3 regions of the Dyadobacter sp. HNCC25DJ186 genome follow, and region 2 is predicted to be linked to each of the others. Evidence: riboswitches for the same ligand, from Rfam matches in the RefSeq annotation. Region 2 holds a riboswitch; each other region holds the start of a gene.
What was found. Region 2 has a riboswitch for cobalamin ahead of AC1XUO_RS05630 (TonB-dependent receptor domain-containing protein). Riboswitches for the same ligand answer to the same signal wherever they lie in the genome.
Positions count from the first base shown of each region.

Region 1 (3,188 bases), on a different contig from region 2:
TTGTCTGCTCACATTTATCTTTTTTTATTTTTTAAACGAAATACTCTTACATATCAACATTTGGCTTTTTATAACGATCAATAGCATTTGGGTCTGGTATGGTTTAGCGAATAATGCATTGATCACAGAAGGACGAAATGTATTTTTAGTTTTGGAAAAAGAAGGTTTGGAAGCAGGCAGAAAACAATTATCCCGCATCGTCGGCCGGGATACTTCACAATTAAGCGCACAGCAAATCCGTGTAGCCGTATTTGAAACCATGTCGGAAAACCTGAGCGACGGTGTCATCGCGCCCTTATTATTCTACGCGATCGGCGGCGTTCCGGCTATGATGGTTTATAAAATGATTAACACCATGGATTCCATGATTGGTTACCGGAGTGATAAGTATGAACAATTTGGAAAGTTTGCTGCTCGCCTGGATGATGTTGCGAATTTTATTCCGGCACGTATCACGGCGTTATTAATGATTATTGTAACATCCAGTTCACGCGGTTTAAAATTTGTGTTTAAATATGGCAACAAACATAAAAGTCCAAATTCCGGTTACCCCGAATCTGCCCTGGCAGGAATTCTGGATTGTCGTTTCGGCGGTCCAAATGTGTATCATGGGAAGTGGGTTGATAAACCTTTTATCGGAGAGAATGATCGGACAATAAAACCGGAAGAGGTCCGAAGCGTTATTTCGATCAATCATAAAAGTTGTTTTTTAATGGTTGTTATGATCATTATAGCATTTTCTTTCGTCGGAAATAATATTTGGTGAATTAACCCTATGAATGCAATTGTCATCTCCGGCGGTCCGGGATCAGGAAAAACTACGCTGTTAAATGCCTTAAAAACTCAGGGTTTTAATTGTTCTGACGAAATTTCTCGTCAGCTCATTCAGGAACAGGTTATTTTAGAAACAGAAAATTTACCATGGAAAAATCTTTCCTCCTTTGCAGAACTGGCATTGGCGCGTATGGTTGACGAATACAAAAAATCGTTATCCGTCACAGGTTTTACGTTTTTCGACAGAGCTATTCCTGATATTGTAGCTTACCTGAAAGTTGGAAATTTAGAGGTAAAAACTCAATACCATAACGCAATTAAAAACTATCCTTATCATCCCAATATTTTCATGGCTCCGCCCTGGGAAACCATTTACATTAACGACGACGAACGCTGGCAAACCTTTGAAGAAGCCAGGGAAATTTATCAGATGCTGACCGAAACGTATCAGTCTGCCGGATATTCAATCATAGAACTACCATATTGCAGTGTCGATAAAAGAGTAAATTTCATTTTGGAAAAATTGACCCAAAACAAAGCCATTCAGACACTCCGCTAGAATTATTCCGGCCAAATCACAATCACGACGCAAATCTTAGTAGTTTTGCACCCATCAGGGTAGTATTCCGGATTTAAAAAAATCAGGTTACTTTAAAAGGGAATACCGGTGAAAGTCCGGAACAGTCTCCGCTGCTGTAAGTTCATAAAAACATTCATGGCAAAAGCCACTGGGGCAATGATTGAATGAGTGAATGATAGAATGAGTGAATAATGGCTAATTGCAACACATTCTCTCACTCCAACATTCTATCATTCAAAATTAAACTGGGAAGGCGTCAGAGGGAATGGAACGAGTCAGAAGACCTGCCTTTTCACTTAACACGCAACGCTTTCGGAAGAAAGGCTTGCAGCACAAATGACACAAAAACAGAAAACCTCCTTTCAGGAAGTTCGCTATGACTATGCGCGACTTTCTCATTTCAGTAAAACTGCCCGTTTCGTGGCATTGTTTTTCGCGACATTACTATTTCTTACAAGCTGCGGCACCTCTTCAAACCTGACCGAAAGCGCAGAAACGGCTTCTTCCGGGAAAGATTATTTTTCCGAGAAAATCCAGATTCATCATGCTAAGGGCTTCACGATTGAATATCACGACAATTATAAGGTAATCAATGTTTTAAGTCCTTTTGAAAAAAGCACGGATACGGCCAGGTATGTTTTATTGCAGCGCGGCACCAAAAAGCCGAAGGGTTATGCCAACAGTCAATTTATCGAAATCCCCATTCGCAGCCTCGTTGCGATGTCGTCCATGCATGTCGGTTTGGTGGGACTTTTGGGTGAAGAGAAAATCGTAACCGGACTTGGTAACCTGAAATATGTCTCGAATCCTGAAATTATCAAAAAAATTGAGGCTGGCAAAATGGCCGAAGTTGGAAAAGACCAGGGATTGAATGAGGAAAAACTGATCACCATGCATCCTGATTTGGTGATGACAACCGGAAGTCCGGTTTCAAAAATGGAAAGATATACCACTTTGAACGCAGCAGGAATTCCTGTATTGATTAATTCAGAATGGGTAGAAACAACGCCATTAGGCCGTGCTGAATGGGTAAAACTTTTAGCCGCACTGCTAAACAGGGAAGATTTTGTCAATAAGAAATTTGCCAAAATGGAAGAAGAATACAAACGTCTTGCGGTTTTATCTCAAAAGGTGAAAGCAAAACCGAGCATCATTACCGGTATGAATTCCAAAGATTCATGGTTTGTTCCGAATGGGAATAGTTATATGGCACAGTTTTTCCGGGACGCAGGCGCTGATTACCATTGGAATAATACCAAAGCAACGGGTAGTTTAGCGCTTAATTTTGAGGCTGTATATCCTATTGCATTGACTGCTGACTATTGGCTGAATGTGGGAATCAGTAACTACGACAACAAGAAGGAAATCCTGGCGAAGGATTCTCGTTACACGGATTTCAAAGCCTATAAAACCGGACAGATTTACAGTTATAACAAACGTGTAAACAGTCGCGGCTCGAATGACTATTGGGAATCGGGCGCTGTAAATCCGCAGATTGTTTTGGCAGATCTGATCAAAATTTTACATCCGGAATTACTTCCTGAACATGAGTTGGTTTATTATAAGCAGGTGAAATAGGTTGTCGGCGGTCAGCTTTCGGCTATTGCTACTAAAACATCTCAGCTGATTTAAACATTGATTATGCAACTTGTTTCTCAATCCTCTTCCAATTTCCGGCGACTGATCATTATTGGTTTGTCGGTTTTGGCTGTGCTATTTTTTATGCTGGATATCATGCTGGGATCGGTGAGTATACCTTTCGGAGAAGTGGTGAGAATTGTCTTTTCAGGAGAATCGGATACGACTGCCTGGTTGTTTATTATCGAAAAAATAC
Region 1 covers NZ_JBXHAS010000005.1:163,630-166,817, forward strand. The annotation lists gene cbiB (adenosylcobinamide-phosphate synthase CbiB) at 1-766, shown strand, start outside; gene AC1XUO_RS16670 (AAA family ATPase) at 776-1,333, shown strand; cobalamin riboswitch at 1,374-1,660, shown strand; gene AC1XUO_RS16675 (ABC transporter substrate-binding protein) at 1,691-2,932, shown strand; gene AC1XUO_RS16680 (FecCD family ABC transporter permease) at 2,996-3,188, shown strand, end outside.
Region 1: another riboswitch for cobalamin. It lies ahead of AC1XUO_RS16675 (ABC transporter substrate-binding protein); the one in region 2 lies ahead of AC1XUO_RS05630 (TonB-dependent receptor domain-containing protein).

Region 2 (3,188 bases):
ATCATATTCCTGACTATACCGGTGGCTCGTAATCAGAACAGCATTATCTCCCATCTCATCGGTTAAAACTTTTGGATCAGAGAAAAACAATAAATCTGCGTCAAGATAAGTACAATGGTCTAGCTCATACTTGTGGATACAGTGCCAGACCGTAGACGACGTACATGTCCAGCAATATTCACCCTGTGTGCGACCTTCTTTTACAGAAAGCAATTCCTGCGTTTCAAATTCTTCCAAAGAAATGACGATAACATTGGAAAGATTCAGGCGCGTTAATATTTCACGGCTTTGCTCGTCGAAAGCAAATATATATAGTTGAAAATCAGAGGTTTGTTTTAATAACGAATAATACATCGCCAGACCTCGTGAAAGATATAACGAATTGAAAAGTGTGCAAAAATTCTGCATGTAATCAAAAAATAGAGACGCGGGTTATAACGTAAACACAAATATTACTGAATAATATTTATGGAGTTATTTAAATTTTACCAAATCAAAAATTTAATTTTAGACGGGTATTTTTGTAACCGCATGAGTATATTACTACATAAATAAAATCCTAACTTGCGCTGCACTTTAATTTGGTGATATGTCATTGTTCAAGCTGAAAAAGAAGGAAAAAAATAGATATGGCTGGTTCGGAAATTATAAGAGCTGGGAAGAGCTTGTCGCGCGTTCGGGCGGGTATGAGTCTGATAATATTCTGGAAATTACAAAAGATTCACTGCTGAAAATTAAGAATGGTCAGGCGGTATATGAGCGTGACTCCGTGCTGTTTGACAAGAAACTCTATCCGTACTCCATTATTTCAACATTGCTGTTCGCTGCTATCGAATGTGGAGGGGAGTTAAATATTATTGATTTCGGAGGTTCGCTGGGAAGTACCTATTATCAGGTAAGAGATATTATTCCTCCTTCGGTGCAAATTCACTGGAGTGTTGTTGAGCAAAAGGAATACGTAAAGTGCGGGCAAGAGCTGTTTCAGGACGACGTATTGAAATTTCACTTTGATATCGCTGAAAGTATGGCTGACACAAAGGCTGATATTTTATTGCTTTCCAGTGTTGTTCAATATCTGGAAAAACCGCATGATTTCCTTAATGAAATTAAAACTTACGATTTTAAATACATTCTTTTCGATCGGACATCTTTCATCAAAAACGACCAGCCGGACCGGTTGACACTTCAAATCGTTCCGCCCGATATTTATAAGGCTGAGTATCCGGCCTGGTTTTTCAACGAAAAAAAATTGCTTGAACATTTTACGGATTACGAAGTAAAGGTTGAATTTGAGTCCTATGTTCCCGGCGAGCAGGATATTGAAATCGATGGTGTAAAAGCCGGATATGATAAAGGATTTTTTCTGGTCAAAAAGTAAATTCCCCATTAGAAGTTCTGGAAAATTCATTTGTAAAAAACTTAAAAAGACTAAAAACCAGGAAATGTATTCTTCTTTTAATCCTATTTAAGTGATTGGTACGGAATTTTCTAAGCGGTTACTCGTTCAAGAAAACTCTCCAACATTCGTTATCGCATTTAAGTTAATTATTTCGAATAAATAGCCTATTTTTGTCCGGTAAGAAGTTTCTTGTGTCGTTGTTGTTCATTAAGATTTTGCTAATAAGGGGAACCGTGTGTGATTCACGGACTGTCGCGCAACTGTAAGTAACATTTAAAATGTTATAAGTCAGATACCTTTTTATGATGATACTTCCGCGCAGGAGTTAGTCAGGTTTTGGTATTTCTTCATTCAAATATGTACTGAACGTACATTTTGGTTTATTGATTATTTGTTTCCTGCCTTATTTTCTCTCCTGTGTTCGCGTTTTTGGCAATGTATTATGACAAATCTGAACATACTCAATATCAAAGTTGTAAATAATTTATTTGTGTATAAATGAAAATTAAACTTTTCCTTTTTTTACTTGCTGTTTTATCTTTCTCTGAGGTGTATGGTCAATTTGTTATTAAGGGAAAAGTCAGGGATACGACGAGCGGCCAGCCTTTACCGGGAGTCAGCGTAAGTATCAATGAATCTACCGGAAGCATAACTGATTCCAACGGACTTTTTGAGATACAATCGGATCAGAAAATAGATGCACTGAAAGTAAGTCATCTAGGTTATGCAACACAGGTTTTATACATTTCAGACTCTGGTCCGTTCGTTGAAATTTCCCTGTCGGAATCTGCCGGACAGGATCTGGATGAAGTGAAAATTTCTTCCAAATATTATAAAGAGTATAATCTCAATACAGTTTCCAGCGCGCTCAGATTACAGAGTCCGCTGATCAACCTTTCTCAAAATATTCAGGAAATCGGCAGTGAAGTGTTGTATGACCAGGCGGTTTTCAATATGACCGACGGCGTGACACGGAATGTGAGCGGGGTGATCCGACAGGAAGTTTCAAACAATCTGGGGCCGTATATGTTTATGCGCGGCGGGATGGTTTCCACGCTTCGGAACGGCATCGACCTGACACCAATTTATAGAGGCCCGGTTCCTGAAGATGCCGCGATTATTGACCGCGTTGAGTTTATCAAAGGCCCATCCGGATTTATGAATAACATCGGCGATCCTGCCGGAACTTTTAATGTCATGACCAAACAACCAACCGGTGGGCGACATTATTCAATCAACGCGATGCTTGGCAGTTGGGATTTTTTCAGAGCTTCTGCTGATCTGGACGGTTTGCTGGATAAAAAAGGGAAGCTCCAATACCGGCTGAATGTGATGGCCATGCGCGCTAATTCTTTCGTGAACACAGATTTTAATAAACGCTTGCTCGTCGCACCGGTGATCAAATATGTGATCAGTGATAAAACAACGGTATCGGTTGAATACATGTTACAAAAATTCAGCTATGCGCTAATGAGCCCGATCGTGATGGCGCCGAACAGTTTTGGGAGTTTGCCCAACGATTTCACGATTAATGAAAAAAGCCTGGATCCTTTTAAGGTATCTGACCATACCGGTTTTTTGACTTTTACACACAGTTTCAATAAAAATTGGAGTGCAACGGCGCGTGGATCTTTTATGCGGAATCAGTTGGAGGGAATTTACATGTGGGTGACCGGCGTTAACATTGCTAATCCCAATATCCTGCTGCGAAATCCCAAATATGACCTGAACCGCGCTACTGTTTTTTCCCAGCAGGTGTTTGTGAACGGAAGGGTAAAAACGGGCAGCA
Region 2 covers NZ_JBXHAS010000002.1:170,381-173,568, forward strand. The annotation lists gene AC1XUO_RS05620 (glycosyl transferase) at 1-408, opposite strand, end outside; gene AC1XUO_RS05625 (methyltransferase, TIGR04325 family) at 590-1,378, shown strand; cobalamin riboswitch at 1,584-1,717, shown strand; gene AC1XUO_RS05630 (TonB-dependent receptor domain-containing protein) at 1,898-3,188, shown strand, end outside.

Region 3 (3,188 bases), on a different contig from region 2:
GCAAAGGAATATGTGGTAACTGCTTGCCGACGATATCAGAGGCATAAGCATCGTAAATTTTTTCCTGTGAAGTATTTGTCAGCATGTAGTTCACTGTACTTCCAAATTTCCAATACTCCCAAGTTCCTTTCCAGCCAAATTGCGCTTCAATACCACGGGCTATGACTAATTGTAAATTCTCGACACGAAAATTGCTTGTCGGATTCCAATAAAGCCAGTTGTCAATCCGGTTGTGATAAACACTTAAATTTGCGGAAAAGCTTTGATTTTTATTAAAAGCATAAACCGCTTCTGCACCGAGTTCTTTATTAAATCCGTTTTCAGGTTTGATATCCGGATTTCCCAAATCCTTCCAATAACGCTCGTTTAACGTTGGAACGCGATAACTTCTGCCAAGCGAACCTCTTAATTTTATGGTGTAAGGACGGTTTTGTGTAAGCCGATATTCCGCTCCCAGGGATGGCGTGAACGGTGGATTGTAACCGGTTACAAATGCCTGTCTCAGATTAGCGGAAATCAACAGTTGCGAAGTTGCCTGCCAACGTGTCAATACAAAAACATCACCGCGATTTTCTGTGATTACAGGCCGCTCGTAGTTTTCAACTTGTGTTTTATAATGCGTAAATTCTCCGCCTGTCTGTATTTGAAAGGTGTTGCCTGACTTTCCGATTTTCCAATCAAATGTGCGTTCCGCACGAACTCCATAGCGGTCCGTGACAGCATGATCCAGTTTTGAATAATCACCGACGGCATAATCAATAATATCCCGTATCCAGGAAGTTCGCACCGTCCACCCTTCAAATTGATAACGAAGCATCGATCTGGACGATTTGATTCTAGTCATTTGTCGCCCGGCAAGGTTTTCAGGATTTGTGGTCAGTTTATTATCCGTTACCCAGACGTGCCCAGACAATTCATGTTCGTTTTTTGTAAAAAATAAATCCTGAACCAAACCCTTTTGGAAAGTTGTAGCAGGACTTATTGCTTCACCGTTCCGCTCAGGATGGCGATAATCATTATTCATGCTTCCATCGTAGGCAGCCGTTTTTCCTGAAAAATTCCAGTTGTTATTAAGGCGTGTTCCATACTTAATCGTCGCCTGTGTCTGACTGTTGCGAAAACTTTCCTGTTGCCGTCCAATCATAACCTGTAAACCTGCCTGAGGTTTCAAACTTCCCAGCAGAATACTTCCACCAACAGCATCGGTTCCGACCACGCTTGCCGAAGCGCCATACTGAACGGATAATTGGTCAAATCCTGCGACTGGGATGGTTGAAAAATCAGTTTGTCCTAACGTTGGAAGATTGATATTTAGTCCATTCCAAAGTACAGCGGTATGGTTAGGTGATGTTCCCCGGAATGCAACCGTGGATAATTGTCCCGGGCCGTAATTTTTAAAAATGACTGCCGTATTTAAAGAAAGTAAGTCAGCGATATTCCTGAAACGAAATTGTTCAAGCGTGATCGAATCAATCTTTTGAATTTTTAATCCGCTCATAAACCTTTCCGGCGCGAAGCCATATACAGTCATTGGCGACAAAGAAATCGAGTCATTTTGGGCAACAGCATTCTCATTCACTGCCAAAAACGACAGCGTTGCAAGAAACAGACAACGAAAATTTTGTCTGTCAAACACCTGAAAAGTATAAATAAATCATAACAAACAGTTTTGTGATTTTTCCTCCGAAAATCAAAACGTTGAATTATTTCTGGCAGGTCTCCTGGCTCGTTTTATTGATCAAATACCTTCCCGTTTGAACAGTGGTAGTGCAGATTCAGATCAATTTTTTTTAAAAACTCACAGTTGCGGGGACAGCTCCCGTTTTTCGCGGGATTCCCTTTTAAGCCGTTCCGTAGCGGTTAACTAACTTCTGGCACCAAAAACTTTACAAAGGTAAGTAATTAATGCGGCGCGAACACACTCTTGGCATGAAGTAAAAGTCGCCTTACAAATTTGGATGTCTTATCTTTGTACAAAATTTTGATCATCTTGTTGACCCGCACCGCAAATCGTTTAGTAATTTCCGCACCACAAAAAGGGATTCTTTTGATGCTGGGTGCTTCCTTTTTCTTCGCGCTGATGTCAGCTATTTCAAAATGGCTGAGCAAAGATTTTCATATTGTTCAACTCGTATTTTTCAGAAATATAATCGGCGTATTATTCATTGGCGCCAGTATTTTGCAACGGCCAATGATCCAAAAAGGTGGAAAACTCCGCCTGCTGATATTCAGAGGCGTAGTCGGAACGCTTTCTCTGTACCTACTTTTTTATGCCATCAAAACACTTGGTCTGGGAAGGGCGTCGACTTACCAGTATACCTATCCGATTTTTCTCGCCTTTCTTTCGTGGCTCTTTCTTGGAGAAAAATTGAGGACAAAAGAGTGGATAGCGATCTTGCTTGGTTTTGGTGGGATATTATTTGTATTCCGGCCCGATTTATCGATGTCTTGGAGAAATCATATTATCGGTTTGGGAAACGCACTGCTGACCGCTGTTGCTTATCTGGCCATTCGCCAGCTCGGACAGGTCTATGATACGCGGGCAATTGTTTTATCATTTATGCTCAGCGGTATAGTACTACCTATTTTCTCCATGATTATCGGGACCTATTTTCCACACGAAGGCCTGGATTTTCTGATTGGTACTTTCCGATGGCCGTCTACATTGGCGCATTGGTTGGGATTTCTTGCTTTGGGAATCACAGCGATGATCGGACAAATTATGATGACACAATCATTCACTTTCGACAAAGCCGGCCGGATAGCGGCAGTAGGTTATTCCAATATTTTGTTCGCCTTGTTTTTTGGGCTTTGGCTGGGAGAAGCAATTCCTACCATTCCTATGATCATCGGTATGCTGTTAATTATTGGCGGAGGCTTGCTGGTTTCGCTTTCAAAGGATAAAACAAAAAATAAACCCGCCACGAATACACAAATTTTCACGAATGATTAGTGGAAATTCGTGCATTCGTGGCTTGAAAAATTTATCATTTCGATTCGTTGAAAAGCAATTTATTTCCAAACGGATCAATAACTTCCATCGTTTTTGCATTCCACGGTGCATCCTCCAATCCGGGACGATTGAACCGGTAGTTCATTTCCAGTAATTCCTGGTGAAATTCTGCCAGTCCGGTACATTCAATAAAAACTTTGCTGCCAGGTGTGCAATCACCATGATGTTCTGTCAA
Region 3 covers NZ_JBXHAS010000005.1:400,624-403,811, reverse strand. The annotation lists gene AC1XUO_RS17785 (TonB-dependent receptor plug domain-containing protein) at 1-1,636, opposite strand, end outside; cobalamin riboswitch at 1,695-1,897, opposite strand; gene AC1XUO_RS17780 (DMT family transporter) at 1,991-2,953, shown strand; gene AC1XUO_RS17775 (glyoxalase superfamily protein) at 2,988-3,188, opposite strand, start outside.
Region 3: another riboswitch for cobalamin. It lies ahead of AC1XUO_RS17785 (TonB-dependent receptor plug domain-containing protein); the one in region 2 lies ahead of AC1XUO_RS05630 (TonB-dependent receptor domain-containing protein).